DNA from 3 places in the Acidovorax sp. PRC11 genome. Region 2 is predicted to be linked to each of the others. Evidence: riboswitches for the same ligand, from Rfam matches in the RefSeq annotation. Region 2 holds a riboswitch; each other region holds the start of a gene.

What was found. A riboswitch is a leader RNA that binds a small molecule or an ion and turns the genes downstream of it on or off. The one in region 2 is predicted to bind thiamine pyrophosphate.
Region 1: it holds a riboswitch for thiamine pyrophosphate, as region 2 does, so the genes downstream of both, thiC (phosphomethylpyrimidine synthase ThiC) here and Q9R47_RS12055 (FAD-dependent oxidoreductase) in region 2, are expected to answer to the same signal.
Region 3: it holds a riboswitch for thiamine pyrophosphate, as region 2 does, so the genes downstream of both, Q9R47_RS20750 (long-chain fatty acid--CoA ligase) here and Q9R47_RS12055 (FAD-dependent oxidoreductase) in region 2, are expected to answer to the same signal.

The regions. Positions count from the first base shown of each region.
Region 1 is NZ_JAUZUQ010000005.1:38,296-47,855, forward strand. Features, by position in the region: gene murC (UDP-N-acetylmuramate--L-alanine ligase) at 1-1,088, shown strand, start outside; gene Q9R47_RS07190 (D-alanine--D-alanine ligase) at 1,088-2,092, shown strand; gene Q9R47_RS07195 (cell division protein FtsQ/DivIB) at 2,089-2,961, shown strand; gene ftsA (cell division protein FtsA) at 2,984-4,213, shown strand; gene ftsZ (cell division protein FtsZ) at 4,399-5,634, shown strand; gene lpxC (UDP-3-O-acyl-N-acetylglucosamine deacetylase) at 5,791-6,714, shown strand; gene Q9R47_RS07215 (hypothetical protein) at 6,725-6,901, shown strand; TPP riboswitch at 6,963-7,071, shown strand; gene thiC (phosphomethylpyrimidine synthase ThiC) at 7,243-9,084, shown strand; gene Q9R47_RS07225 (methyl-accepting chemotaxis protein) at 9,302-9,560, shown strand, end outside.
Region 2 is NZ_JAUZUQ010000009.1:2,538-12,097, reverse strand. Features, by position in the region: gene Q9R47_RS12080 (TOMM precursor leader peptide-binding protein) at 1-187, opposite strand, end outside; gene Q9R47_RS12075 (class I SAM-dependent methyltransferase) at 266-1,153, opposite strand; gene Q9R47_RS12070 (BMA_0021/BMA_0022 family TOMM bacteriocin) at 1,167-1,964, opposite strand; gene Q9R47_RS12065 (TOMM system kinase/cyclase fusion protein) at 1,990-5,934, opposite strand; gene thiD (bifunctional hydroxymethylpyrimidine kinase/phosphomethylpyrimidine kinase) at 5,931-6,815, opposite strand; TPP riboswitch at 6,883-6,981, shown strand; gene Q9R47_RS12055 (FAD-dependent oxidoreductase) at 7,062-8,204, shown strand; gene thiS (sulfur carrier protein ThiS) at 8,201-8,398, shown strand; gene Q9R47_RS12045 (thiazole synthase) at 8,479-9,288, shown strand; gene Q9R47_RS12040 (thiamine phosphate synthase) at 9,281-9,560, shown strand, end outside.
Region 3 is NZ_JAUZUQ010000024.1:20,130-29,689, reverse strand. Features, by position in the region: gene mutS (DNA mismatch repair protein MutS) at 32-2,695, shown strand; TPP riboswitch at 2,797-2,888, shown strand; gene Q9R47_RS20750 (long-chain fatty acid--CoA ligase) at 2,960-4,042, shown strand; gene Q9R47_RS20745 (acyl-CoA reductase) at 4,039-5,529, shown strand; gene Q9R47_RS20740 (ATP-binding cassette domain-containing protein) at 5,555-6,361, shown strand; gene Q9R47_RS20735 (ABC transporter permease) at 6,358-7,146, shown strand; gene Q9R47_RS20730 (ABC transporter substrate-binding protein) at 7,178-8,197, shown strand; gene Q9R47_RS20725 (SDR family oxidoreductase) at 8,238-9,005, shown strand; gene Q9R47_RS20720 (DUF2254 domain-containing protein) at 9,180-9,560, shown strand, end outside.

The DNA of each region.
Region 1 (9,560 bases), on a different contig from region 2:
ACGGCAAGACCACCACCACCAGCCTCGTGACCAGCGTGCTCGCGGAAGCCGGCCTGGACCCGACGTTCGTGATCGGCGGGCGCCTCAACAGCGCGGGAGCGAACGCCAAGCTGGGGCAGGGCGACTACATCGTGGTCGAGGCCGATGAATCCGATGCCTCGTTCCTCAACCTGCTGCCCGTGATGGCGGTGGTGACGAACATCGATGCCGACCACATGGAGACCTACGGCCACGACTTCGGCCGGCTCAAGTCGGCCTTTGTGGACTTCCTGCACCGCATGCCGTTCTACGGCACGGCCATCCTCTGCACCGACAACCCCGCGATCCGCGAGATCCTGCCCGACGTGACCTGCCCGGTCACGAGCTACGGCTTCTCGGAGGACGCCCAGGTGCGCGCCGTGGACGTGCGGGCCGACGCGGGCCGCATGCGCTTCCGGGTGCAGCGCCGCAACGGCGTCACGCTGCCCGACCTCGACGTGGTGCTGAACCTCGCGGGCGAGCACAACGTGCTGAACGCGCTCTCGGCGATCGCCGTGGCGGTGGAGCTGAACGTCCCCGACGAGGCGCTGCTGCGCGCGCTCGCGCAGTTCAAGGGCGTGGGCCGGCGCTTCCAGCGCTGGGGCGAGCTGCCCGCGCAGGGTGGCGGCACCTTCACCCTCATCGAGGACTACGGCCACCACCCGGTGGAGATGACGGCCACGATCGCCGCGGCGCGCGGGGCCTTCCCGGGCCGCCGCCTGGTGCTGGCCTTCCAGCCGCACCGCTACAGCCGCACGCGCGACTGCTTCGAGGATTTCGTGAAGGTGATGGGCAGCGCCGACGCGGTGCTGCTCACCGAGGTGTATGCGGCCGGCGAGACGCCGATCGTGGCGGCGGACGGCCGCTCGCTCGCCCGCGCCGTGCGCGTGGCGGGGCAGGTGGAGCCCGTCTTCGTGGACGACGTGGCGGAGCTGCCCCGGCGCATCGCGGACAACGCGCGGGCTGGCGACGTGGTGCTGTGCATGGGAGCCGGCTCGATCGGCGCCGTGCCCGCGAAGGTGGTGGACATGCTGCGCACGGACGTGCCGGCGATGCAGGAGGGTCGGTGATGGCCGCGGGCTTACCTGAAACCGAAATCGACGTGCGCGCGCTGGGCAAGGTGGCCGTGCTGATGGGCGGCGACTCCGCCGAGCGCGAAGTCTCGCTCATGTCCGGCGGCGGCGTGCTGCAGGCGCTGCGCGCGCGCGGCGTGGACGCGCATGCGTTCGACCCCTCGCAGTCCGACCTCTCGGAACTCAAGAGCCACGGCTACACGCGCTGCTTCATCGCGCTGCACGGCCGCCACGGCGAGGACGGCACGGTGCAGGGCGCGCTGGAGCTGCTGCGCATTCCGTACACCGGCCCGGGCGTGATGGCGTCGTCCATCGCCATGGACAAGATCATGACCAAGCGCATCTGGCGCTTCGAGGGCCTCTCGACTCCCGACTGGCGCCTGGTGTCGAGCGCCTCGGAAACCGCGCAGGCGTTCAAGGAACTGGGCTCGCCGATGATCGTCAAGCCCTCGCGCGAGGGCTCCACCATGGGGCTCACCAAGGTCACCTCCCCGGGGCAGTGCGAGCAGGCCTACCTGCTGGCCTCGCGCTACGACCCCGAGGTGCTGTGCGAGGAATTCATCGAGGGCGAGGAAACCACCTGCCCCGTCCTCGGCCAGGGCGCGCAGGCGCGCGCGCTGCCGGTGATCCGCATCGTGGCGCCCGAGGGCAACTACGACTACCAGAACAAGTACTTCACCGACGTCACGCAGTACCACTGCCCGAGCGGACTGCCCGAGGACGAGGAGCGCGAGATCCAGCGCATGGTGCTGCAGGCCTTCCGCACGCTGCAGTGCCGCGGCTGGGCACGCGCCGACATCATGATCCGCGCGCGCGACCGCAAGCCCTTCCTGCTGGAGATCAACACCTCGCCCGGCATGACCGGCCACTCGCTGGTGCCGATGTCGGCGCGCGCCACGGGCATGAGCTACGAGGAGCTGTGCGTGCGCATCCTCGCGAGCGCGTCGCTCGATGCCGAGCAGGGCCGCCAGCCCGCGGCGGGACGGACGGGAACGCCATGACCACGACGACCTCGCTGCCCGCACCGCTGGACGTGAAGCTCATGAACTGGACCGCCGCGGTCCTGTTCGTGGGCTGCGCCGCGGCCGTGCTGGTGGCGGCGGGGTCCTGGGCGCGGCACCATCCGATGTTCGCGATCGGGCGCATCGTGGTGCAGGGCGAGCTGGTGCACAACAACGCGGTCACGCTGCGCGCCAACGTCGGGCCGCACCTCGTGGGCAATTTCTTCACCATGGACCTGGCCGCGGTGCGCGAAGCCTTCGAGCAGGTGCCGTGGGTGCGGCGCGCCATGGTACGCCGCGAGTTCCCCAACAGCCTGCGGGTCGAGCTGCAGGAGCACGACGCCTTCGCCTACTGGGGACCCGAGGAGGGATCGACGCTGCTGAGCACCCGGGGCGAGGTGTTCGAGGCCAGCCCGGACGACGTGGACGAGGACGAACTGCCGCGGCTGCAGGGCCCCCAGGGCCAGTCGGCGGCGGTGATGCAGATGTACCAGCGGCTCGCGCCGATCGTCGAGCCGCTGGGTGCGCGCCTCGCGACGCTGGAGCTCTCCCCGCGCGGCAGCTGGCGCGGCTCGCTCACCAGCGGCGCGTCGCTCGAACTGGGCGGCGGCTCGCCGGACGACGTCGAGATGCGGACCCGGCGCTTCGTGCGCACGCTGGCGCGCGTGACGGCCCAGTACGGCCGCCGGGCCGACGCGCTGGAATCCGCGGACCTGCGTCATCCGGACGGCTACGCCATGCGTTTGCGCGGCGTGACCACCGTCGAGGGCGACGTGCCGCGGGCGGCGCCGCGCGCAGCCGCGCGGCGTCCGGCGGGCGGGAGCAGCAGCAACAACGGCGCGCGGCGCGAGCCTCCGAGGAATCGCTGACACAAGTCAGGACACACAAGATATGGCACGAGAATACAAAGACGTGGTGGTGGGGCTGGACATCGGGACGGCCAAGGTGATGGCCGTGGTGGCCGAGGTGCTCCCGGGCGGAGACCTGAAGCTGGCCGGCCTGGGCGTGGCGCCGAGCAACGGCCTCAAGCGCGGCGTGGTGGTCAACATCGACGCCACGGTGCAGAGCATCCAGCAGGCGCTGAAGGAGGCCGAGCTGATGGCCGACTGCAAGATCCAGCGCGTCTACACCGGCATCACGGGCAGCCACATCCGCGGCCTCAATTCGAGCGGCATGGTGGCCGTCAAGGACAAGGAGGTCACCCCCGCCGACGTGGCGCGCGTGGTCGAGACGGCCAAGGCCATCAACATCTCGTCCGACCAGCGGCTGCTGCTGGTGGAGCCGCAGGAATTCGTGATCGACGGGCAGGACGTGCGCGAGCCCATCGGCATGAGCGGCATCCGCCTGGAGGCCAAGATCCACATCGTGACCGGCGCGCAGAGCGCGGCCGAGAACATCATCAAGTGCGTGCGCCGCTGCGGCCTGGAGGTCGAGCAGCTCATGCTGAACCCGCTCGCCTCCAGCCAGGCGGTGCTGACCGACGACGAGCGCGAACTCGGCGTGGCCGTGGTGGACGTGGGCGCCGGCACGACCGACGTGGCGATCTTCACGGGCGGCGCCATCCGGCACACCGCCGTGATCCCGATCGCGGGCGACCTGATCACCAGCGACATCGCCATGGCGCTGCGCACGCCCACCAAGGACGCCGAGGACATCAAGGTCGAGAGCGGCTACGCCAAGCAGCTGCTGGCCGACCCGGAAGCGCAGGTGGAAGTGCCGGGCCTGGGCGACCGCAGCCCCCGCATGTTGTCCAAGCAGGCGCTGGCCGGCGTGATCGAGCCGCGCGTGGAGGAGATCTTCTCGCTCGTGCAGCAGGTGATCCGCGAATCGGGCTACGAGGAAGTGCTGTCGTCGGGCATCGTGCTCACGGGCGGCAGCGCGATCATGCCGGGCATGGTGGAGCTGGGCGAGGACATCTTCCTCAAGCCCGTGCGCCGCGGCATTCCGAAGTATTCCAGCGCGTTGTCCGACATGGTGGCCCAGCCGCGTGCTGCTACCGTCATGGGTTTGCTCGAGGAGGCGCGGCAGGCACGCCTGCGCGGCTTCAAAGTGGCGCAGAAGAGCGGCTCGGTGAAAACGGCCTTCGGTCGGTTCAAGGACTTCATCGTCGGGAACTTCTGACATGTACGTCCCTCTGCACCGGCTCGCCCGTGGAAGTCCTTCCGGCCGCTACCGCCACCGATGGCCCAGTACCGGTCCCCCGGGCGCGTGTTTCTGCAGCGCCCCACCGTTTTTTTTGACAACCTCATCGGCCACAGCGGCCGACCGTACATCGCACGTAAAGACCAGGATCTAGGAGCACCAGCATGACCATCGAAATGATCGAAGCCGAAGAGTTCAACCAGGGCACGCAGATCAAGGTGATCGGCGTCGGCGGCGGCGGCGGCAATGCCGTCGAGCACATGATCGCGCGCCAGGTGCAGGGCGTGGAGTTCGTCTGCGCCAACACCGACGCGCAGGCGCTCACCCGCAGCAGCGCGCACCGCGTGATCCAGCTGGGCCACAGCGGCCTGGGCGCCGGCAGCAAGCCCGAGAAGGCGCGCGAGGCCGCCGAGGCCGCGCAGGAGGACATCCGCCAGGCCATCCAGGGCGCGCACATGCTCTTCATCACCGCCGGCATGGGCGGCGGCACCGGCACCGGCGCCGCACCCGTGATCGCGCGCGTGGCCAAGGAGATGGGCATCCTGACCGTGGGCGTGGTCACCAAGCCCTTCGAGTGGGAAGGCGGCCGCCGCATGCAGAACGCCGACAATGGCCTCTCCGAACTGGAAGCCAACGTCGACTCCCTGATCGTGGTGCTCAACGAGAAGCTGCTGGAAGTGCTGGGCGACGACATCACCCAGGACGAGGCCTTCGCGCACGCCAACGACGTGCTGAAGAACGCCGTGGGCGGCATCGCCGAGATCATCAACGAGTACGGCCACGTGAACGTCGACTTCGAAGACGTGCGCACCGTGATGGGCGAGCCCGGCAAGGCCATGATGGGCACCGCCGTCGCGAGCGGCCCCGACCGTGCCCGCATCGCCGCCGAGCAGGCCGTGGCCTGCCCGCTGCTGGAAGGCATCGACCTGTCGGGCGCCAAGGGCGTGCTGGTGCTGGTCACGGCCGCCAAGGGCAGCCTCAAGCTGTCCGAATCGCGCCTGGCGATGAGCACCATCAACGCCTACGCGTCGCCCGATGCGCACGTCATCTACGGCGCGGCCTACGACGACAGCCTGGGCGACGACATCCGCGTGACCGTGGTGGCCACCGGCCTGTCGCGCGCCAACGCGCGTCGCCAGCCGATCTCGGTGGTGCAGGGCGGCCTGCGCACCGGCACCGACAACCTCGCCTACCAGGTGCCGATCTCGGGCGCGACCGTGGGCGTGGCCAGCGGCCTCGTGGGCGGCGGCGCGGCTTCGCAGACCGACTACGGCAACATGGCGGTGCCCAGCGTCTGGCGCACCAACCGCACGCAGGCCGCGGCCCGCGTGGACGCGCTGTCCTCGGGCGGCATGGACGATCTCGAAATCCCCGCGTTCCTCCGCAAGCAGGCCGACTGATCGGCCCCCCTGGGGCTTGTCCTCGGGTCGCCGCTGGCCGCTCCGCTCCTTTCCGGGAGCCGGGCGGCCTTTTTGTTTCCGTTGGTGACCTCTGCGCTATGGAAGCCATAGCCATGGATGCGCACAGGGATGGGAGCCGCCACCTAAAATCGGCGGATGCTCCAGCAACGCACGATCAAGACCCTCACCCGCGCCGTGGGCGTGGGCCTGCACAGTGGACAGCGGGTCGAGCTCACGTTGCGTCCGGCCGCGCCGGACACGGGCATCGTGTTCCGCCGCATCGATCTGCCCGAGCCCGTGGACATTCCGATCCGCGCCGAGTCCGTGGTGGATACGCGCATGGCCTCCACGATCGGCGTGGGCGGTGCCAAGGTGCACACCGTCGAGCACCTCATGTCTGCATGCGCAGGCCTGGGGCTCGACAATCTGTACATCGACATCACGGCCGAGGAAGTGCCGATCCTCGACGGCTCCTCCGCGTCGTTCGTGTTCCTGCTGCAGAGCGCCGGCGTGGTGCTGCAGAACGCGCCCAAGAAATTCATCCGCGTCACGCGCCCCGTCGAGGTGCGCGAGGGCCAGGGGCAGCAGCTCAAGTGGGCGCGCCTCGAGCCCTACCACGGCTACAAGCTGCGGTTCGAGATCGACTTCGCGCACCCGGCGGTGGATTCCACCGGCCAGAGCGTGGAGTTCGACCTGGGCGCGGGCAACTACACGCGCGACATCGCCCGTGCCCGCACCTTCGGTTTCACGAAGGATGTGGAAATGATGCGCGCGAGCGGGCTGGCGCTGGGCGGCGGGCTCGACAACGCGATCGTCATGGACGACTACAAGGTGCTGAACGCCGACGGCCTGCGCTACGACGACGAGTTCGTGAAGCACAAGATCCTCGACGCCATCGGCGATCTCTACATCGTCGGCCGGCCGCTGCTCGCGGCCTACAGCGCCTTCCGGTCGGGCCATGCGATGAACAACCTGCTGCTGCGCGAACTGCTGGCCCATGAAGACGCATGGGAGATCGCGACCTTCGAGAGCGAGCGGCAGGCGCCCAAGGGCTTCGCCATGCCCGTCCAGGCCTGGTGAGGCGGCGGCGATGCTGCTGTTCCGCGGGCTGTTCTTCTTCCTGCTGCTCCTGGCGGTGGTGTGCTTCGTGTTCTACATGGGCACCGGGCAGCCGCGCTACAAGCGCTACGGCATCGTGATCGTGAAGTGGACCGTGCTCTCGGCCTTCGCCTTCTTCGCGGTGCTGGCGCTCGAGCGCTTCCTCTGACGTTCCTTGCCCGGTGCCGCTGCGGCGCGGCGTGACACGGCCGGGCATCGCTCCTATACTCGCGCCTGCTCCGGGGTGCACGTATGGCGTGCTGAGATGGCGGACCTGACCGCCGGAACCGCGAACTTGATCTGGTTAGTACCAGCGTAAGAAGAGCTGCAGCCGGGATTCCCGCGCCTGCAGGCGAAGGCCCCAGCCGGCGTTCGCCTGGCCGCCACGCGCCATCGCCCCGTCCCCGGGGCCGAGGGCCGCGCAGCGGGCGCCTCCGCAAGGGGGCCGGGGGCGGCCACACCTGGTCTCATGCGGAGCACATTTCCATCCAACCGAGGAGATTGCCCGCCATGAATGCCCCCGACAAGTTCGCCCAGCTGCTCTCGCTGACCCGCGAACCCTTTCCCGCCTCCACCAAGAACTACATCACGGGCAGCCGCCCGGACCTGCGCGTGCCGGTGCGAGACATCGCGCTCACCAACGGCGAGCAGGTCAGCGTGTATGACACCTCCGGCCCCTACACCGACCCGGCCGCGGTGATCGACGTGCGCCGGGGCCTCGCCAGCGTGCGCGGCGGCTGGATCGAGGGCCGCGGCGATACCGAGCGCTACCAGGGGCGCCCGCAGCAGGCGCTGGACGACGGCAGCAAGTCCGAAGACGCCGCCCGCCTTGCCGTGCTGCGCGCCGAGGCCGCCGCCCTGCAGCGCGCGCCCCTGCGCGCCAGGAGCGGCGCCAATGTGACGCAAATGCACTACGCCAGGAAGGGCATCGTCACGCCCGAGATGGAGTACGTGGCCCTGCGCGAGAACGGCCGCCGCGAATGGATGGCGCAGTACCAGCAGGACGCGGCACGCGAGCAGCGCCTGGCGGGCAACCCGCTGGGCGCCAGCATCCCGAAGATCATCACGCCCGAGTTCGTGCGGGACGAAGTGGCGCGCGGCCGCGCCATCATCCCGGCCAACATCAACCACCCCGAGGTCGAGCCGATGGCCATCGGGCGCAACTTCAAGGTCAAGATCAACGCCAACATCGGCAACTCGGCCGTCACCTCCAGCATCGAGGAAGAGGTCGAGAAGCTGGTCTGGGCGATCCGCTGGGGCGCGGACAACGTGATGGACCTCTCCACGGGCAAGAACATCCACACCACGCGCGACTGGATCGTGCGCAACAGCCCCGTGCCCATCGGCACCGTGCCGATCTACCAGGCGCTGGAGAAGGTGGGCGGCATCGCCGAGGACCTGACCTGGGCGATCTTCCGCGACACGCTGATCGAGCAGGCCGAGCAGGGCGTGGACTACTTCACCATCCATGCCGGCGTGCGCCTGGCCTTCATCCACCTGACGGCCGGGCGGCGCACGGGCATCGTCTCGCGCGGCGGCTCCATCATGGCCAAGTGGTGCATGGCGCACCACAAGGAGAGCTTCCTCCACGAGCATTTCGAGGACATCTGCGACATCATGAAGGCGTACGACGTGTCCTTCAGCCTGGGCGACGGCTTGCGGCCCGGCTGCGCGAGCGACGCCAACGACGAGGCCCAGTTCGCCGAGCTGCGCACGCTGGGCGAGCTCACGCAGGTCGCCTGGAAGCACGACGTGCAGACCATGATCGAAGGCCCCGGCCACGTGCCCCTGCACATGATCCAGGCCAACATGACCGAGCAGCTCAGGACCTGCCACGAGGCGCCGTTCTACACCCTGGGGCCGCTGACCATCGACATCGCCCCGGGCTACGACCACATCGCGTCGGCCATCGGCGCGGCCATGATCGGCTGGATGGGCACGGCCATGCTCTGCTACGTGACGCCCAAGGAGCACCTGGGCCTGCCCGACCGCGACGACGTGAAGCAGGGGATCATCGCGTACAAGATCGCCGCGCATGCGGCCGACGTGGCCAAGGGCCATCCGGGCGCCCGCGCCCGCGACGACGCGCTCAGCCAGGCGCGCTTCGACTTCCGCTGGCAGGACCAGTTCAACCTGGGGCTCGACCCGGAAACGGCGCAGGAATACCACGACGAGACGCTGCCCAAGGACTCGGCGAAGGTGGCGCACTTCTGCTCCATGTGCGGGCCGAAATTCTGCTCGATGAAGATCACGCAGGAAGTGCGCGACTTCGCCGCCCGGGGCCTGCAGGAGAAATCCGAGGAATTCCGCAGCGGCGGCGGGGAACTCTACGTGCCGATCCAGCCCGCCTGACGGCAGCGGGCCTGCGGCGTGGGCCGTGCTCCACCAACGCGACAGTGGTTACGCCCGTGTTGCGCGATGATCAACCCGGCAGGAAAAGCCACCCCGTGGTTTCCCTGCCGGCTGCCTGGGTGCGCCGCCCTATAGTGGCGCCCCGGCGGCCCACGAGGCTGCTTCGGGATGGGCGCAGTTATTGCATGTGCCCGTGTAACTGTTTGTAGAGGACACCATGAATACCCTGGGACGCCTGTCGATACGCGCGCGCCTGTATTTCGGCACGATCTTTTCCCTGGTACTGCTCGTCATCATCGGGGGCCTGGGGTATCTGGCCCTCGACCGCACGCGCGACACGCTGCAGGAACTTTTCTCGCAGCGCGTGCAGACGCTCACGGACATGGCCGACCTGCGCACGACGCTCGGCACGCTGCGCCGCACCGAGAAGGACATCATCCTCAACTTCAACAACTCGGTGGAGGTCTCGGCCCAGC
Region 2 (9,560 bases):
CGGGCGAGAGCCCGCCATCGACCAGCCCGGCGAGCACGCCGGCCTCGGCGAAAGGCAACTGCAGCGCCCCGGTGTCTTCCACCAGGACAGGCTCGGGCAGCGAGGACGGCGCCAGCGGTGCCTGCGGCGCACGCAGCACGGGCCGGAACCGGGGATGCCAGCGGGGTACGGTGTGGAACCAGTCCATGGAAATCAGCGTATCGAAAAAGGACCAGGGGCCGGGGCACGGGCGGCGCCGCCGGGCTTGGTGGCCGGTTCAGCGGCTTCAGGGCTGCTGCAGATCGAAGCAGGCCACGGCATAGGGCGCGTGGCCGTGGCGCGTCCGGAAGTCGCCCTCGAGCCGCCGGTGCGCCTCGGAGAACTCCCCGAACGGCTCCCATTGCCGCACCGTGCGGAACCCCGCGTCTTCCGGCGCCAGCTCTTCGGCGCGTTGGAAGCCGGTGGTCACCGGCAGAACGGCCGGCCCGGCCTGCAAGGCGGCGATCGGCACGAAGTCGCGGTGCAGGTAGTCGATCACCACCCGGCAAGCGCAGCCTTCCCGACGCGCCCGCGCGGCCAGCGCACGCAGCATGCCGGTCATGGCGGCCGCCGGCACGTAGGGCGCGACCCCCTCGACCAGCACGAGGCAACGTTGCCCGCGCCGCCACGGCACGGCATCGAGCCATGCCGGGTCCTGCAGGCCGCAGGCCACCAGGAGGCTGGCGGACGGCGCAGCAGCCAGCGTCTGGTGCAACAGCCGCCGGCGCAGTGCGATCACGTCGGGCAGGTCCACGTCGATCCATGCCGGCCCGCTGCCATCCGCGCCTGGACCTTCCGCCGCGAGGCGGCCCTGGCGCGTGCACAGGCCGACGCCGATGCTCACCACCGCGAACACGTCCTGCAGCGCACAGGCCTCGCGCACGGCGCCATCGAAGATGCGGCTGCGCACCACGACGGCGCGCACCAGCGATGCGTCCTGGCCCGCGAGGCGCAGGTCCCAGGGGCACTGCGCCAGCAGGCGTTCGGCCCACGGATCGGCCCAGCCGGCATCGACCTGGCGCGCGAGCGGCGAAGCGCGCGCGCCCAGGGTCAGGGCCAGCGTGGCCGAACTGCCGCGCAGCGCCTGCCATGCGGCATCGGTGCGCGCAGGCGCGGGAAGCTCCGGCTCAGGCACTGCGGCGGGCGCTTCAGCAGGTGAACGGGTAGGCGCTGCCGGTGTTGTTGTAGGAGGTCAGGGAGATCGGCCAGAAATCCTTCGCCTCGGGCGCGTTCGGATAGTTCAGCACGATGCGGTTCTTGATCCGCTGGCCGTCCGCGGCGTACTGGTTCCAGGCGCCCTTGTCCGCATCCCAGGTCAGCGCCGGGTCGGTCTTGAAGCGGATGGAGAAGTTGAAGGGGTTGTTGTAGCCCAGCCACTGGCTCAGCAGGGGGGCCGCATCGGCGCACGCGGGGTTCAGCAGTTCGTCGCGGAACACCTGCGACTTCCACGCCAGGGCGATGGCGCGCAGCACCACGCCGCCGAAGGCCAGCAGGGAGCCCGGGTCACCGCCGGGAATGCCCAGGCCCGTGGGCAGCGCGCCGCCCACCATGTGCGGCTGCGGTGCGTCCTCGGCGGGCACGTCGGCGGTCGCACCCATCAGCGTGGGGAACAGCTGGTAGTAGCTGGCCAGCGCTTCGGCCGCGTGGTCGGCGGGGGCCTGGGGGAAGACGATCTCGAAGCCGTCGTCGAGGCCGATCCAGCCGGCGGTCAGCTCGGGCTTCCACAGCGTGAGGTCTTTCGGGTCGTCGCTGCGCTCCAGTGCCACGTCCAGCCAGGGCCAGATGGTCTGCAGGCCGAAATCCTTGGCGAGCAGCGGCTGGATGTCCTTCTGCGCGAGCAGGTGGTCGCGGTACTCCGGCTCGTACCAGGACTTGGCGATGGCGCGCAGGTAGGCCAGGCGGAATCCCAGCAGCGGGTCGCAAGGTTGTTGGTGAGTGGAACTCATCGGATGTCCTCCCTCTTTCAATCGGTCAACACACAAATGCCCCGAGTTCGGGGCGCATACCCAGCAGGGCCTGCAGCCGCGACGCGTCGCCTACGGTGCAGGATGCAGGATCCACATGGCGCAGGCGTGACAGTGCCTGCGCTTCCACACGGTGCTTGCCGCCCGCGCGCGCGACTTCCGCGGCCTGGCGGAAACAGGCCGGGGCGTCATGGGCGGTGCGCGCGTCGTGCAGCAGGTACTCGGCCTTCTGCAACCACAGCTCGGCAGTGTATATGCCCTCCGAGAGCTCGTGTGTGAGTTCCAGGCAGTGCGACACGCGGTCGACGGCGTCGGACCAGCGGCCCTGGCGTGCCAGGATCTCGGCGCAGAAGGCGCGGTAGTAGGTCTGGCAGTACTTGCAGCCGATGCTCCAGAGCGCCTCGATGGTGGCGTCGGCGCTGGCCAGCTCCCCCGCCACCCAGCCGCGGATCACTTCCGCGTAGCCGCGGAACGCCGGCAGGCCGTAGCGTCCGGACAGCTCGATCAGCTCTTCGACGACCTGGCCGGCGCGGGGGGCGTCCTGCCGCCCCAGGTAGCCCAGCGCCTGGTAGAGCAGCGTGATGCCGATCGAGGGAATGTGCGCCAATGCGCGGGCGCGCTCCACCGCGCGTTCGGCATCCTCGCGCGCCAACGCATCGTGGCCGGCGCCCCAGCGCACCAGGGCCCGCGCCGCCAGCGCCCAGGCGACGGTGTCGAACCCGAACTGCGCCGGGTGGTGCCTGGAGAAGTCGCCATGCCGCTCGTCGACGGCCTCCGACAGGTACTGCTCCGCCGCATCGAAGCGGCCTTCGGAATAATGGGCCAGCCCGATCCAGGTGCAGGCGGCCACCAGGATGCCGGCATCGCCCCGCTGGCGCGCGAGTTCTTCCAGCTGCAGTGCCAGCCGCATCACTTCCGCGCGGTGGCTGGCCACGTGGTGGTAGGTGAGCACGAGCCAGAGGTGCTGCACGCGCAGCTCCACGGAGATGTCGCGCTCCACCAGGCCCTGCGAGAGCTCGATGCGCTGCTCCACCTGCGGATGCGCCCAGCCGTGCTTGTTCATCAGCGCCTGCATGACGTAGCCGTTGAGCGCCAGCCGGGGCTCCCAGCGGGCGGGCTCGTCCAGCCGGTCGATCCAGTCCTCGACCGTGCGGGCATAGGTGATGGTCTCGTCGTTCAGCGAGCGGTGCTGCGTCATGCGCAGCTGGGCCAGGCCGGCGGGCACCGCGTTCGCGTAATCGCGGGCCAGCGCATAGTGGTGCGCGAGCAGGCCGGGCTCCTCGTCGCGCACCCGGGCACGGCGGCGCAGGATGACTTCCGCGGCCACGCCGTGCATCAGCGCGCGCTGGGTCGCCAGCATGCTGTCGTAGGCGGCGTCGCGGATCAGCGCATGGCGGAACAGGTAATGGCCCGCGGCATCCGCCGGCATGAGCAGCCCGACGTCCACCAGCGACCGCAGTCCGGCAGGCACGTCCTGCAGGCCGCAGTCGGGCAGCCAGTCGCCGTCGAAGCGCCGGCCCCAGATGGACGCCCAGCGCAGCACCTCGCGCGCCGGGCCGAGCTGCATGAAGCGGCTCTCCAGCGAATCGCGCAGCGTGATCGGAATGCCCTTCAGGTCGGCGTCCTCCTGGAAGTCCCACTGGCCGTCGCGCTCTTCCAGGCAGGTCTCCAGCAGGGTGCGGGTCAGCTCCTGGATGAACAGGGCGACGCCGTCCGTGCGCGCGACGACGTGGTCCACGACGGCCTGCGACACCTGCCGCGGCGCCAGCACCTGCCGCACCATGGCGGCTGCCTGGCGCGCGCCGAGCCGGCCGAGTTCCAGCGACACGAGCGTGCCCTGCATGCGCAGCGGCGGCTCCCATTCGGGGCGGGCGGTGAGCAGCAGCATGCAGCGCTCGCCGGCGAGTGCCGCCGCCAGTTCGGCGAGCCATTCCAGCGTGGCCGAATCGGCCCAGTGCAGGTCTTCGACGAACAGCAGCACGGGAGCCTCGCGGGACTGGTGGCGCAGCCAGCCGAGCGAGGCCTCCATCAGCAGTGCCTTCTGCAGCGCGGGCGCGATGTCCACCACCTGGTGCATGCCCACCTGCAGCGACAGCCAGACGCAGAAGATCGGCAGCACGCGGTCCACGTCGCAGCCGGCGTCGCCGAGCATGCGCGCAAGGCGCTCCACGACCACGGCATCCGCCTCGTCCGGGCCGCCGCACTGGGCGCGGATGAGCGCCAGCATGGGCGCCAGGGCGCTGTTCTCCTGCTCGGGCCAGCAGGCGGCGCGCAGCACCCGCCCGCCGCGGCCCTGCACGTGCGCCAGGAAGGTTTCGCTCAGGCACGACTTGCCGACCCCGGCCTCGCCGCGCACCAGCACCGCGCCGCCCTCGCCGAGCAACGCCGCGCGCCAGCGGCGGCGCAGAAGCAGCAGCTCGCGCCACCGGCCCACCGCTTCGCGGGGCAGCGCCGGCACCGCGCTGGCGCCGTCCTGCGCCATGGCGAAGCACGGCAGCTCGGCCGGGGCGCCGGGCAGGCGCACGCCACCCTGCGGGATGAACTGGGCATGGTGCCGCAGCCGCTGGCGCGCGGCCTCGCTGACCACCACCTGCCCGTCGGCCGCAGCCTCTTCCATCGCCATCGCGATGCTGAGCGCGCGGCAGGGAACCACGGCACCGCTTTCGATCAGCACCGAGCCCGTGTGCAGGCCGATGCGCACCTCCCAGCGCACGTCGCCGACCGGCTGCGCGGCGGATCGCACCAGTTCCTGCGCGATCTGCACGGCGAGGCGCGCATCGGCCTCGGCGTGGGCGGAATAGCCCAGCGTCACCAGGAAGTGCGTGCCCAGAGTGCCGCCGAGCGTCCCGCCGCGCTGCACGGCCACGTCGATGAGGCGGCGCAGCACGTTGCGTTGCGCCATCTCCTGCTGCTCGGCCGCCTCTTCGTCGCCGCCGTCCGGCGGGGGCGCGAAGACCACGCCGCAGTAGAGGAGCGTGAGCTGCCGCTTTTCCTCATGGGGCGTGCCGAACGCCGCCACCGTGGGAGCGATGCCGCCGGCGCCGGCACCGGGCCGGGTGCGCAGCACGCCGACCAGATCGTCCAGGCGCACGGCCGAGGACCGCTCCCAAAGCTGCCGCGCGGAGGTGGCCCGGTCCTCGCGCCGCTTGCGCAGGGCGCTGCGCAGCACCTCGGCCAGGGGGTGGCCCTGGATCGCGTGCGGCAGGCTGAACTCCTGCGGCGACAGCTGGCGCTGGTAGATCTCGGCCGTGGACTCGCCCGTCACCACCCGCCCGGTGAGGCATTCCAGGAAGATGAGCCCCCAGGCGTACAGATCGGCCTGCGGCGTGGCGACCTCGCCGCGCAGCTGCTCGGGCGCGCTGTAGGCCGGGGTGCCGACGTATTCACCTTCGCGCGTGAGCTGCGTCGCGTGCGCGTCGCCGAAGCCCGGCAGCAGCGTGCTGATGCCGAAATCGAGCACCTTGGCGTGCGACGTCAGGCCCGAGGCGCTGATCATGATGTTCTCGGGCTTCAGGTCGCGGTGCGCGACGCCCGCGTCGTGCGCGCAGGCGACCGCGTCCAGCACCTGCAGCATCAGGCGGCCGGCCTCGCCCGCGGACAGCGCCCCCTGCTGCTGCAGCAACTGCCGCAGGGTCATGCCCGGCACGAACTCGAAGACCGCGAAGACGAACGGGCCGCAGACGCCTTCGTCGAGCAGTTGCACGACGTGCGGATGGTGCAGCCGCGCGCAGGCCCCGATCTCGCGGCGGAAGCGCTTGAACAGCCGCTCGTCCTCGTCGATGCGGACGAATTTCAGCACCACCTTCTGGCCGGTGGGCTGTTGCAGCGCGGAGAAGACGATGCCGTAGGAGCCGGTGCCGATCACCTCCTGCAGCGCATAGCGCTGCACGAGCGCGGCGTCGGCGGTGAACGCCTGCTGGATCTGGCCGGGATCGGGAGGTCGGAAGCTCATGCCCATGCGTGCTCCGCAATGCGCTGCACCACGGGTGCGTGGCCATGGTCCAGCGGACCGGAGCCGCGGCCGGTGCGCACGCCGGCGCCGGCCTGGATCGCGGCCTGCACGTAGGCGTGCGCGGCCGAGACGGCCTCCGGCAATGCCAGCCCGATCGCCAGGTGGGCCGCGATCGCGGACGACAGGGTGCAGCCCGTGCCGTGGCCGTTGCGGGTGTCCACGCGCGCGGCGCGCAGGCGCAGCGGCGGCTCGCCGCCCTGCCGCGCGAGCAAATCCACCAGCGCGTCGCCGGGCAGGTGGCCGCCCTTGATCAGCACCGCGTTCGCGCCCAGGCCAAGCAGGTCCTGCGCAGCGGCCTCCATGGCGGCCTCGTCGGCGATGCCGCGGCCCAGCAGCATGCCGGCCTCGTCGAGGTTGGGCGTCACCACGGCCGCCAGGGGGAAGAGCTCCTCCACCAGCACGGCCACGGTGTCCGGCGCGATGAGGCGGTCGCCGCTGGTGGCCACCATGACGGGGTCGAGCACGACGTGCGGCAGCGCGTGGCGGCGGATCGCGTCGGCGACCACTTCGGCGATATCGGGCGCATGGAGCATGCCGATCTTGACGGCGTCCACGCCGATGTCCTCGACCACCGCGTCGATCTGGTCGCGCAGCATGGCGGGGGGGATGCCGTGGATGGAGCGCACGCCCTGGGTGTTCTGGGCGGTGATGGCGGTGATGGCGGTCATGCCGAAGCAGCCGAGCGCCGCGAAGGTCTTCAGGTCGGCCTGGATGCCGGCTCCCCCGCCGCTGTCGGACCCTGCAATCGATAGCACACGCACGTAGCGGGGGCCGTCCGCGGGGCCCGCCGGCGCCCGAGGATCAAGAGGCTTGGAATTCATGGCAAAAATTATGGCGCATGCGCGGCATCAAAAACCTCGCTATCAACCCTGTGCTGTAATCCCGTCACGGACGAAACAGGGGTGCCGCGCCGTCCGGCGTGGCTGAGAAAAACCCTCGGCACCCGATCCAGGTCATGCTGGCGTGGGGAGTTTCGACGGTGGACCGCCGCCTGTTCTCCTCCGCTGCCGATCCGCCGCGCCCCTCCCGGGCCGGCGCCTCCGATGAGAACGCACGCCACCTGCCCCATGTCCGCTCTGCTCTCCCCCCATTCCTCGATCACTGTCCTCGGCGCCGGCCTCGTGGGCCGGCTGCTGGCTGCCGAGCTGGCACGCCAGGGCCACGCGGTGGAGGTGCACGAGGCCCAGGGGCCCGACGCCCAGGGCGCCGCGGCGCGCATCGCCGCCGCCATGCTCGCGCCCCTGGCGGAATCGGCCATCACCGAGCCCGGCGTGGTACGCATGGGCCACCATGCGCTCACGCGCTGGCCGCAATTGCTGGCCGGGCTCGACTGGCCCGTCTTCTTCCAGCAGGAAGGCACCCTCATCCTCTGGCACCGGCAGGACGCCGCCGAGGCCGTCCGGCTGCGTGGCGTGCTCGAGCGCACGGCCCGCACGGTCCCGGAACTGCCGGCCCTGCAGGCGCTCGACGCGCAAGGGGTCGGTGAGGCGGAGCCGGCGGTGGGCGGGCGCTTCCACCAGGGGCTCTACCTGCCGGGCGAAGGCCAGCTCGACAACCGCCAGCTGCTGGCCGCCCTGGAGCAGGCGATGCGGGCGCGCGGCGTGCGCGTGCACTGGAACAGCCCGCGCGCTCCGGAAGACTTCACGCCCGGCGCGCCGGGCCAGCCCGACTGGGTGCTGGACTGCCGCGGCCTGGGCGCGCGCGCGCAGTGGCAGCAGTTGCGCGGCGTGCGCGGCGAAGTCGTGCGGCTGCACGCGCCCGGCGTCACCCTGCGCCGGCCCACGCGGCTGGTGCACCCGCGCTACCCGATCTACATCGCGCCCAAGCAGGACCACGTGTTCGTGATCGGGGCGACCGAGATCGAATCCGACGACCTCTCGCCCGCCAGCGTGCGCTCCACCCTGGAGCTGCTGAGCGCCGCCTACGCCGTGCATCCGGGCTTCGCGGAGGCGCGCATCCTGGAGATCGCCACGCAGTGCCGACCCACCCTGCCCGACAACCTGCCCGCCGTCCGGCAGCTGGCGCCGCGCGTGCTGCAGGTCAACGGCCTGTACCGCCACGGCTTCATGATCTCGCCGGCCATCCTCGACGTGGTGATGGAATTGCTGAACGAGGGACAATCGCGCCTCGCCCCCCGCTTCGACCTGGCGCTGGAGCTGGGCGCAATGCCTTCCCGGCCCGAGACCGAACCCGCCGCCATCCATCCATGAACGTCGTCATCAACCAGAACGCCACCGAACTGCCGGAGGGCGCCACCGTGGCCCACGCCGTCGCGGCCATCGCGGCGCGCCCTCCCTTCGCCGTCGCCGTGAACACCGTGTTCGTGCCCCAGGCCCGCCATGCGCAGCATGCGCTGCAGCCCGGCGACCGCGTCGAGATCATCGCGCCCGTGACGGGCGGCTGAACGCACCCGCGCCGCTCCCGCAACCACCGTCCCTCACCGTGCCGCCGGCTCCGTCCGGCCCCCTGCCCTTTTTGCCTGCCATGTCCACCTCCGCATCCGATGACGCCCTGGTCCTCTACGGCCAGCGCTTCGAGAGCCGGCTCCTGCTCGGAACCGCGCGCTACCCCTCGCCCGCCATCCTGGAGGCCGCCGTGCGGCGCGCACGCCCCGCAATGGTGACCGCCTCGCTGCGCCGCCAGGGCAGCGACCCCGCGGAGTCCGGCAGCGGCTTCTGGGAACTGCTGCGCCGGCTCGGCGTGCCGGTGCTGCCCAACACGGCCGGCTGCCACAGCATCCTGGAAGCGGTGACCACCGCCCAGATGGCGCGCGAGGTGTTCGGCACGCCGTGGATCAAGCTGGAACTGATCGGCGACGACTACACGCTGCAGCCCGACACCCTCAACCTCGTGGAGGCTGCCTCGCAGCTGGTGCGCGACGGCTTCCACGTCCTGCCGTACTGCACGGAAGACCTGGTGCTGTGCCAGCGCCTGGTGGACATCGGCTGCCAGGCCGTCATGCCCTGGGCCGCGCCCATCGGCACCGGCCGCGGCCCCGTGAACCCGTATGCGCTGCGCACGCTGCGCGAACGGCTGGACGTGCCGCTGCTGGTGGACGCCGGCCTGGGCCTGCCCTCGCATGCCTGCCAGGTGATGGAATGGGGTTACGACGGCGTGCTGCTGAACACGGCCGTGGCGCTCGCCCAGGACCCGGTGGCCATGGCCGGCGCGTTCGCCGACGCGGTGCAGGCCGGCCGCGCGGCACGCCATGCCGGCGCCATGTCCGCGCAGGACGCGGCCCAGCCGAGCACGCCGGTGCTCGGCACCCCTTTCTGGCACCACGACCATGGCTGAAGCACCGATCCAGGCGATGGCCGATGCCATCACGCAGGCGCATGCCGCCGCGTTCGCCGACTTCCCGCCGCAACCCGCACCGGCGCCCGCGCAGGGCGGCAGCGTGTACCGCGCGGCGCTGCAGGCCTGCAGCGCGCTGGGTTTCATCGCCGTGGACGCGGACTGCCTCGCGCGCGCCTGGCAGGGCCGCACGGACCGCACCGGCGCGTTCGACCCCGTGCAGTGGCCGGACGCCCCGGAGGATTTCGGCCTGCAGGCGCGGTCCCACGCGC
Region 3 (9,560 bases), on a different contig from region 2:
TCGCGGCACTTTCCCGAATAAATTCAACGACATGCAGGAAAAGAACGAAGCAAATCAACAGCTTGCGAGCGCCGATTTCTCCGCCCACACCCCCATGATGCAGCAGTACCTCGCCCTCAAGGCGGGCTACCCCGACACGCTGGTCTTCTACCGCATGGGCGATTTCTACGAGCTGTTCTGGGCCGATGCCGAGAAGGCGGCGCGCCTGCTGGACATCACGCTCACGCAGCGCGGCCAATCCGCGGGGCAGCCGGTGGTGATGGCCGGCGTGCCGTTCCATGCGCTGGAGAATTACCTGGGCCGCCTGATCCGCATGGGCGAATCGGTGGCGATCTGCGAGCAGGTGGGCGAAGTGGGGGCCTCCAAGGGGCCGGTGGAGCGCAAGGTGGTGCGCGTGGTCACGCCCGGCACGCTCACCGACAGCGAGCTGCTGCCTGACAAGGCCGAGGCGATGCTGCTGGCCGTGCACCAGGCGCCCCGCGCGCGCTGCGGCCTGGCCTGGCTGAGCGTCACGCAGGGCGTGGTGCATCTGGCCGAATGCACGCACGACGAGGTCGGAACCTGGATCGCGCGCATCGGCCCGAGCGAGGTGCTCTACAGCGCCGGCGTGACCGAGCGTTTCGAGCAGCAATTGCAGGCGCTGCGCCAGGGCGGCGTGCTCTCCTGCCCCCTGAGCCTGCGGCCGGACTGGCAGTTCGACGGCGCCCTGGGCGCGCGCAAGCTGCTGGAGCATCTCGGCGCGGCCAGCCTCAACGCCTGGGACGCGCAGGACCTCGCCCACGCGCACGCCGCCGGCGCCGCCCTGCTCTCGTATGCCGAACACACGCAGGGCCGCGCGCTCACGCACATCCACGCGGTGCGCGTGCAGAAGAACGACGCGCTGATCGCCCTGCCCCCCGCCACGCGCCGCAACCTGGAACTCACGCGCACGCTGCGCGGCGAGGATGCGCCCACCCTCTTCTCGCTGCTGGACACCTGCATGACCGGCATGGGCAGCCGCCTGCTCAGGACCTGGCTGCTGGAGCCGCGCCGCGACCGCGCCGAAGCCCGCGCGCGGCTGGCGGCCACCGCGGAACTGCGTGGGGACGGCGGCGATGGCGGGCACGGCGGCACCGGCAGCTGGCAGGCCCTGCGCGGCGCGCTGCGCGGCGTGAGCGACGTGGAGCGCATCACCGCGCGCATCGCACTGCGGCAGGTGCGCCCGCGCGAACTGGTGGCCCTCTGCAAGACGCTCCACAAGGCCGAACAGATCGCCGCGGAGCACCGCTGGCACGATCCGCTGCTGGCCGGCATCGCCGGCGACCTGCATGCGCCGCCGGCCTGCGGTGCGCTGCTGGCCGGCGCGATCCTGGAGGAGCCTTCGGCCCTGGTGCGCGACGGCGGCGTGATCGCCGACGGCTTCGACGCCGAGCTCGACGAACTGCGCGGCATCCAGAACCACTGCGACGATTTCCTGCTGGCGCTGGAGACGCGCGAGAAGGCCCGCACGCTGATCCCCAACCTGCGCGTGCAGTTCAACAAGGTGCACGGCTTCTACATCGAGGTAACGAGCAGCTACCTCGACCGCATTCCCGACGACTACCGCCGCCGCCAGACGCTGAAGAACGCCGAGCGCTTCATCACGCCCGAACTGAAAGCCTTCGAGGACAAGGCCCTGTCGGCGCAGGAGCGCGCGCTGGCGCGCGAGAAGTGGCTGTACGAACAGGTGCTCGACCAGTTGCAGCCGCACGTGCCGGCGCTCATCCGCGCCGCGCAGGCCATCGCCACGCTCGATGCGCTCTGCGCGCTCGCCGAGCGCTCGCTCACGCTGGACTGGTGCGCGCCGCAGTTCGCGGCCGAGCCCTGCATCGAGATCGAGGGCGGCCGCCACCCGGTGGTGGAAGCGCGCCTGGCGGAAACCTCGGCCGGCGCCTTCATCCCCAACCACACGCGCCTGAACGCCAACACGCGCATGCAGATCATCACCGGCCCGAACATGGGCGGCAAATCCACCTACATGCGGCAGGTGGCGCTGATCGTGCTGCTGGCGAGCATGGGCAGCCACGTGCCCGCCGCGCGCTGCCGGCTGGGCCCGATCGATGCGATCCACACCCGCATCGGCGCGGCGGACGACCTCGCCAACGCCCAGTCCACCTTCATGATGGAGATGACCGAGGCCGCGCAGATCCTGCATGCCGCCACGCCGCATTCGCTGGTGCTGATGGACGAGATCGGCCGCGGCACCAGCACCTTCGACGGCCTGGCGCTGGCGAGCGGCATCGCCACGCACCTGCACGACCGCACGCGCGCCTTCACGCTGTTCGCCACGCACTATTTCGAGCTGACGGAACTGGCCGCGCGCCATGCGCACGCCGTGAACGTGCACGTGGGCGCCACCGAATCCGGTTCGGACATCGTGTTCCTGCACGAGATCCAGCCCGGCCCGGCCAGCCGCAGCTACGGCATCCACGTCGCGCGGCTCGCGGGCGTGCCCGCGCCGGTGCTGAACCACGCGCGGCATGCGCTCTCGGCGCTGGAGGAGCGGGCCAACGAAGGCGAGACGCAGGTGGACCTGTTCGCCCCGCCGCCGGAATCCGAGGCGCCGGGCACGAGCCCGGTGGAGGCCGCCCTGCAGGACATCCACCCCGACGCCCTGAGCCCGCGCGAGGCGCTGGACGCGCTCTACCAGCTCAAGCGGCTGGCGCAGCCGGGCTGAGCGTCGCCGCGGCGGTCCCGCGGTCCGTCCGCCACCGGCGTGCGGCCTGGCGGGCATCGCGCCCCGCCCCCTGCGGGGAAATCTCCCCCGGGTTAAGATCCGCCCGCGCTCCGGGGTGCACACCTGTGCTGAGATCCACACCCGCGAACTTGAACCGGGTCATTCCGGCGGAAGAAGAGCCACCGTCCCGATGCGGCCGCCAGCGGCCCGGCGCGGGCGCGGGACACCTTCGGAGCCCCCTGCCACAGGTCCTGAAGGAATCCCATGCCATCGTTCGCTCCGCTGGACGCGGAAGTGCTCTCATTCATCGCGCAGGACGGCTGCACCGATGCCCGGTTCGACGAACTCGCGCTGCGGCTGTTCGCCCACCAGTACGCCGCCAACGCCCCCTACCGCGCCTTCTGCCAGGGCCGGGGCGCCACGCCGCGCAGCGTGAAGGCCTGGAGCGACATCCCGGCCGTGCCCATCGACGCCTTCAAGGCCCAGGCACTGCGCTGCGAACCCGCCGCGACCGGCGAGCGCGTCTTCATGACCAGCGGCACCACGCGCGGCGACACGCGCGGCCGGCATTTCCACCCGCGGCTCGCGGTGTACGACCGGTCGATGGAGCGGAATTTCGCAGAACGCTTCATGCGCGGGCAGCAGCGCATGCCGATGGGCATCCTGTTCCCGGACGAGGACGCGATGCCGAATTCGTCGCTCGCCCACTACCTGGCCCTCGCGAAATCCACCTTCGGTGCGCCCGGCAGCCGGCATTTCGTGGGCCCGCAGGGCACCGACTGGAGCGGGCTGTGGCAGGTGCTGGAGGCCGCCGAGCGCACCGGCACGCCGTATGCGCTGCTGGGCGCGAGCTACAGCTTCGTGCACCTGATGGATGCGCTGCGCCCGCAGGGCCGCGCCTTCCGCCTGCCGCCGGGCAGCCGCCTGCTCGATACCGGCGGCTACAAGGGCCAATCGCGCGAACTGCCGCTGGAGGCGTTCTACGCCGAGCTGTCGCAGGCCCTGGGCGTGCCGCGCGAGCACTGCGTCAACATGTACGGCATGACCGAACTCAGCACGCAGTTCTACGACGACGGCAATGCCTCGGTGCCCTCGGTCAAATCGGGGCCGCACTGGATCCGCTCGCGGCTGGTGGACCCGGTCACGGGCCGCGACGTGCCGGCCGGCGAGCGCGGCATCCTCGTGCACTGCGATCTCGCCAACGTCAACTCCGTGACCACGATCCTCACGGAAGACGTGGGGCTGTGGGCCGACGGCGGCTTCCTGCTGCTCGGCCGCGCCGAGGGCGCGCAGGCCAAGGGCTGCTCGCTGGCGGTGGATGAATTCATGCGGGCCACCGCGGCATGACGGTTCCGCGGCCGCCAGGGCTTCCGCCGATCCGGGCCGGCTACCTGCCGGGCATCGGCCCGGACGAGGTCGCCTGGGAGGTGCTGCCGTTCGTGCAGGGCGGCGCCCGCGTGGAGGTGGCCGTGCCGGTGCTTACCGCGGCGCAGATGGAAGCGCTGGCCGACCGCGTGCAGCGGGCGGCCGCCCGGCACCTGAAGACGATGACCGTGGCGCAGATCATCGAAGTGATCGACCGCGCCATCGCCCGCCTGCTCGACCGCTCCGATCCGTTCCGCCGGCAGGCCGAGGCGCTCCTGCCCGTGGTGAGCGGCTACGACGCCGAGATGGTGCGCCTGGGGCTGACGGGCTTCTTCAAGACTTTCCGCGCGCCGCAGCTGCGGCGCTTCGTGGCGGAGGATTTCGCGAACCCGCTGGTGCTCGACGGCTTCCAGCCCGCCCCGAAGGGCGGCGCGGTGCGGGCCCTCGGGCCCGGCCTGCTGGTGCACAGCTGGGCCGGCAACGTGCCGGCGCTGCCGCTCTGGAGCCTGGTGTGCGGCCTGCTGGTCAAGGCCGGCAACATCGGCAAGGTGCCGAGCGCCGAGCCACTGTTCGCGGGCTGGTTCGCGCAGTTGCTCGCCGAAGTGCATCCGCCGCTCGCCGACTGCCTGGCCGTGGTGTGGTGGCGCGGCGCGGGCGCGGAAGACGCATCCGCCCTCTATGCCCGGGCCGACACGGTGCTCGCCTACGGCGGCAACGAATCCCTGGATGCGATCCGGCGGCGCCTGCCCGTGACCACTCGCTTCCTGCCGCACGGGCACAAACTGGGTTTCGGCCTGGTGGCCGCCGCGGCGCTCGATGCGCTCGAAGGCCCCGCGCTCGCGCGCCGGGCTGCCTGGGACGTGATGCGCTATGACCAGCAGGGCTGCTATTCGCCACATGTGTTCTACGTGCAGCGCGGCGGTGCCGTCGCGCCGCGCGACTTCGCCGGACGGCTGGCGGGCGAGCTCGCCCAGCTGCAGCGGCGCTTCCCGCGCCGGGCACTCGTGGTGGAGGACGCCGCCGCCCTCGCCCACTGGCGCCAGGGCGTGGAATGGCGCTCGCTCCCCGGCGCTTCCGGCGAGGCCGCCGAACAGCTCATCGGTACGCCGGACGATGCCTGGAGCGTGGCCTTCGCCGACGGGCCGCGGGCCCTCGCGCCCACGGCGCTGCAGCGCACGGTGCAGGTGGTGGCCGTCGATGCGCTGGAGGACGCGGTCGCCGCCGTCGCCGCGCAGAAGGATTACCTGCAGACCGCCGGTGTGGCCGCCCCGCCCGAAGCGCTCTACCGCCTGGCTGCGCTGTTGGGCGACGCGGGCGTGAGCCGCGTCTGCGCCATCGGCGCGATGAGCACGCCCGAGGCCGGCTGGCACCACGACGGGCGCTTCAACCTGCTCGACCTCGTGCGCATGGTGGAGATCGAACCCTCCGCCGAAGCCGCCGCAGAGCCCTTCGCACCCTATGCCGACTGAACCGCAGGCGCAGATGCAGGTGCCGATGCACTCGCCGGTGCACGCACGGGCGGATGCCGCGCCCTCCTCCCTCCCCTTCCTGGAGATCGAGGCGGCCTCGTTCGCCTACCCGGGCCGTCCGCCGGCCGTGGACGGCGTGCGCTGGCGCGTGGGCGCGGGGGAATTGCACTGCCTCGTCGGCCGCAGCGGCTGCGGCAAGACCACGCTGCTGCAGCTCGCCGCCGGGCTGCTGCGGCCGCAGTCGGGCGCGGTGCGCCTGCAGGGCGGGCCGGTCCCGGCACCGGGGCCGTGGCTCGGCTACATGTTCCAGGCGCCCACGCTGCTCGACTGGCGCAGCGTGATCGACAACGTGCTGCTGCCGGTGTCGCTGCAGCGCAGTCCGCAGCCGCGCGACGTGGAACGCGCGGGCGCCCTGCTGGAGCAACTGGGGCTGGCCGGGCACGCGCAGCGCCATCCGCGCCAGCTCTCGGGCGGGCAGCAGAGCCGGGTCGCGCTGGCGCGCGCGCTGGTGCTGGAGCCCGCACTGCTGCTGCTCGACGAACCCTTCGCCGCGCTGGACGCGATCACCCGCGCGGACCTGCAGGACGACCTGCTGCGCACCTGCCGCCGGCACGGCACCACCGTGCTCTTCGTCACGCACGACATCACCGAGGCCGTTTACCTGGGCGACCGCATCGCCGTGCTGCACGCCGGGCGCGTGGTGGCCGACATCGGGGTCGATCTGCCCGCGCCGCGCACCCAGGCGATGCGCCACGAGGCGCCGTTCAACCACCTGTGCGCACGCGTGCGGGCCGCCATGGACGGCGTGGACGGCACGGGAGCCGCCGCATGAAGGCCGCCTCCTCCCCTACGGCCGCCGCCCCCTGGCGGCACCGCGCCCTGGGCGCCGCACTTCTGCTGGCGCTGCTGGCCGCCTGGGAATGGACGGCGCGGCACGCGGGCCTCTCCGCCCTGGTGCTGCCCGCGCCCTCGGCCGTGGCGGCAGCGCTGTGGACGGGGCTGCGCTCCGGCTACTTCCTGCCCCACCTGGGCGCCACCCTGCAGGCGCTCGGCCTGGGCCTGGCCGGCGGCGGCGCGGCGGGCCTGCTGACTGGCGCCGCGCTGGCCGAATCGCCGCTGCTGGAGCGCGTGCTGCGGCCCTACGTGGTGGTAAGCCAGGTGGTGCCCAAGCTGGCGCTCGCGCCGCTCTTCGTGCTGTGGTTCGGCTTCGGCATCGCCTCCACGGCGCTCATCACCGGGCTGATCTGCTTCTTCCCACTGATGGAGAACACGCTCACCGGGCTGCGGCAGGCCGATCCGCAGCGGCTGCAGCTCTTCCGGATGCTGGGCGCCACGCGCTGGCAGACCCTGCTGCGGCTGAAGCTGCCGATCGCGCTGCCGGCCATCCTCGCGGGGCTGCGCATGGCCGTGGTGCTGGCGCTGGTCGGCGCCGTGGTGGGCGAGTTCATCGGCGCGAGCCGCGGCCTGGGCGCGGTGATCATCGCCTCGCAGGGAATGATGGACACCACCCTGATGTTCGCCGCGCTGGCGCTCATCGCCGCGATCGGGCTGCTGCTCTACCAGGCCACTTTGCTGTTCGAGCGGTGGCTGCTGCGCGCCCATGCGGGCACCGACTGACCTTCCTTCTCCGACCCCAGGAACAACGCACATGTCCACCTCCCGCCACCTCTCCCGCCGCGCCCTGCTCGCCGCTTCCGCCGGCCTCGCCGCCGCGCCGTGGGCCGGCATGGCGCTGGCCCAGCCCTCCACGCAGCCGCCGGTGCGCGGCAAGGTCACCGTGGCCGGCTGGAGCAAGCCGATCAGCGAGATCACCAACCTGCTGGCCGAGCCCGACAAGGGCTTCTTCCGCGCCCAGGGGCTGGAGCTCGCCTACCTGCCCGGTGCCGGCGGCGGCGACGCGCTGCGCAACACGCTCAGCGGCCAGGCCGACGTGGCCTTCACCGATCCGGGCTCATTCTTCATGGCGCTGGACAAGGGCGAGCGCCTCACCGCCATCTACGACATCTACCCGCAGAACGTGTTCAACGTGGTGTCGCTGCAGTCCTCCGGCATCCGCACGCCGGCCGACCTGAAGGGCAAGCGCATCGGCGTCTACAGCCTCTCCAGCGGCACGCGGCAGAACCTGCTGGTGCTGCTGCACCAGGCCGGGCTGAAGGAATCGGACGTGACCATCGTGGTCACCGGCCTGCTCAATTTCGCGCCGCTGCTGCAGGGGCAGGTGGATGCCACGGCCGCCACCGACACGGGTCTCGCCGTCGGCCGGCGCCGCGGCATCGGTGCGGTGAACGTCATGCAGGTGCGCGATTACCTCAACGTCTCCAGCGACCTGTACGTGGTCCGCCAGGAGGTGCTGCCGCAGAAGAAGGCGCTGCTGCAGGCCTTCCTGAAAGCCTACCGCGACAGCGCGGCCTGGATGATCGCCCAACCCGACGAGGCCGCGGCCCTCGCCGTAAAGCACGCGATCGACGGCACGCAGCCGGACGTGAACCTGGAGGTGATCCGCCTGCGCAACGCCGCCGCGCAGCCCTCGCTGCCGGGCCAGCCGCTGGGCGCGTTCAACCTCGAATCGCTGCAGCAGGCCGCCGATGCCTACCGCGCACTCGGCCTGGTGCAGCGCCCCATCCGCGTGGCCGACGTGGTCGACACCCGCCTGCTGCCGTCCGCCTGAGCGGAACGGCACGCAACGAAGCGAAGAACGAAGGATGACCATGCAGTTCAAGGGCCAGGTCGTGCTGGTGACGGGCGCGGGCCGGGGCATCGGCGCCGCGATCGCGCGGGCGTTCGCGCAGCAGGGCGCCACCGTGGCCGTCAACCACCTGTCGAACGACGCGGCGGCGGCCGAGACGGTCGCGGCCTGCCGGGCCGCGGGCGGCGACGCCTGGGCCGCGCGCGCCGACGTGGGCGATGCCGCGGCCGCGCAGGCGATGGTGGATGGCGTGCTGCGCGAGGCCGGCCGCATCGACGTGGTCGTGAACAACGCCTTTCGCCCCTACGCGTTCGACCCGCGCCGCCGCGCGCTGTTCGACCACCTGCAGTGGAGCGACTACCAGGCGCAGTTCGACGGCGCGGCCGGCAGCGCTTTCCACGTCTGCCGCGCGGTGCTGCCGCACCTGCGCCAGCGCGCGCGCGGCAGCATCGTGAACATCGCCACCAATCTGGTGGAGCACCCCGTCGTGCCCTACCACGACTACACCACCGCCAAGGCGGCGCTCATCGCCTTCAGCCGCAACCTCGCGGCCGAAGTCGGGCCGCAGGGCATCCGCGTGAACTGCGTGGCGCCCGGGCTCGTCTACCCCACGCAGGCCAGCCAGGCCACCCCCGAGGCGCTGCGCGAATCGATCACCGCCGCCACGCCGCTGCGGCGCATCGCCCGGCCCGAGGACGTGGCCGGCCCGGTGCTGTTCCTCGCCTCGGAATGGAGCGGCTTCATGACCGGGCAGGTGCTGTACGTGGACGGCGGGCTGGTGATGCGCTGAGCGCAGGGCGACGGGCCGGAGCGTGGGCAGGCGGCCCACCCGCTCCCGCGCGGGGACCAGGGCGCGGGCCGGGGCCGGTTATGGATGGTCCGGAAGACACTTGAAGGCGCCCGCCTACAGCGGAACGCGACCATGGGCAGCGCGCGCCGGCCAGCGCGTGGCGATAGTGGCCCCATGTCGGAAAAGCTGGTTTTCTTCCTGCAGCGGCTGGTGCGCAAGACCTGGCTGCGCTGCGCCCTCTTCGCCCTGCTGGCCTGCGCGGCCGTCATGCTCGCCACCTGGGCAGGCCCCTATATCCCGGACGGCACCGCGATCAACCTCGGCTCCGAAGCGCTGGACAGCCTGCTCAACATCCTGGCCTCCAGCATGCTCACGGTGTCGATCTTCTCGGCCAGCACCATGGTGTCCGCGTTCTCGGCCGTGGCCAACAGCGCCACGCCGCGCGCCTCGCAATTGCTCATCGAAGACTCCACCGTGCAGAACACGCTCGCGGTCTTCATCGGCGCCTTCATCTACGGCGTGATCTCCCTGGTCGGCCTGCATGCCCACGTGTAC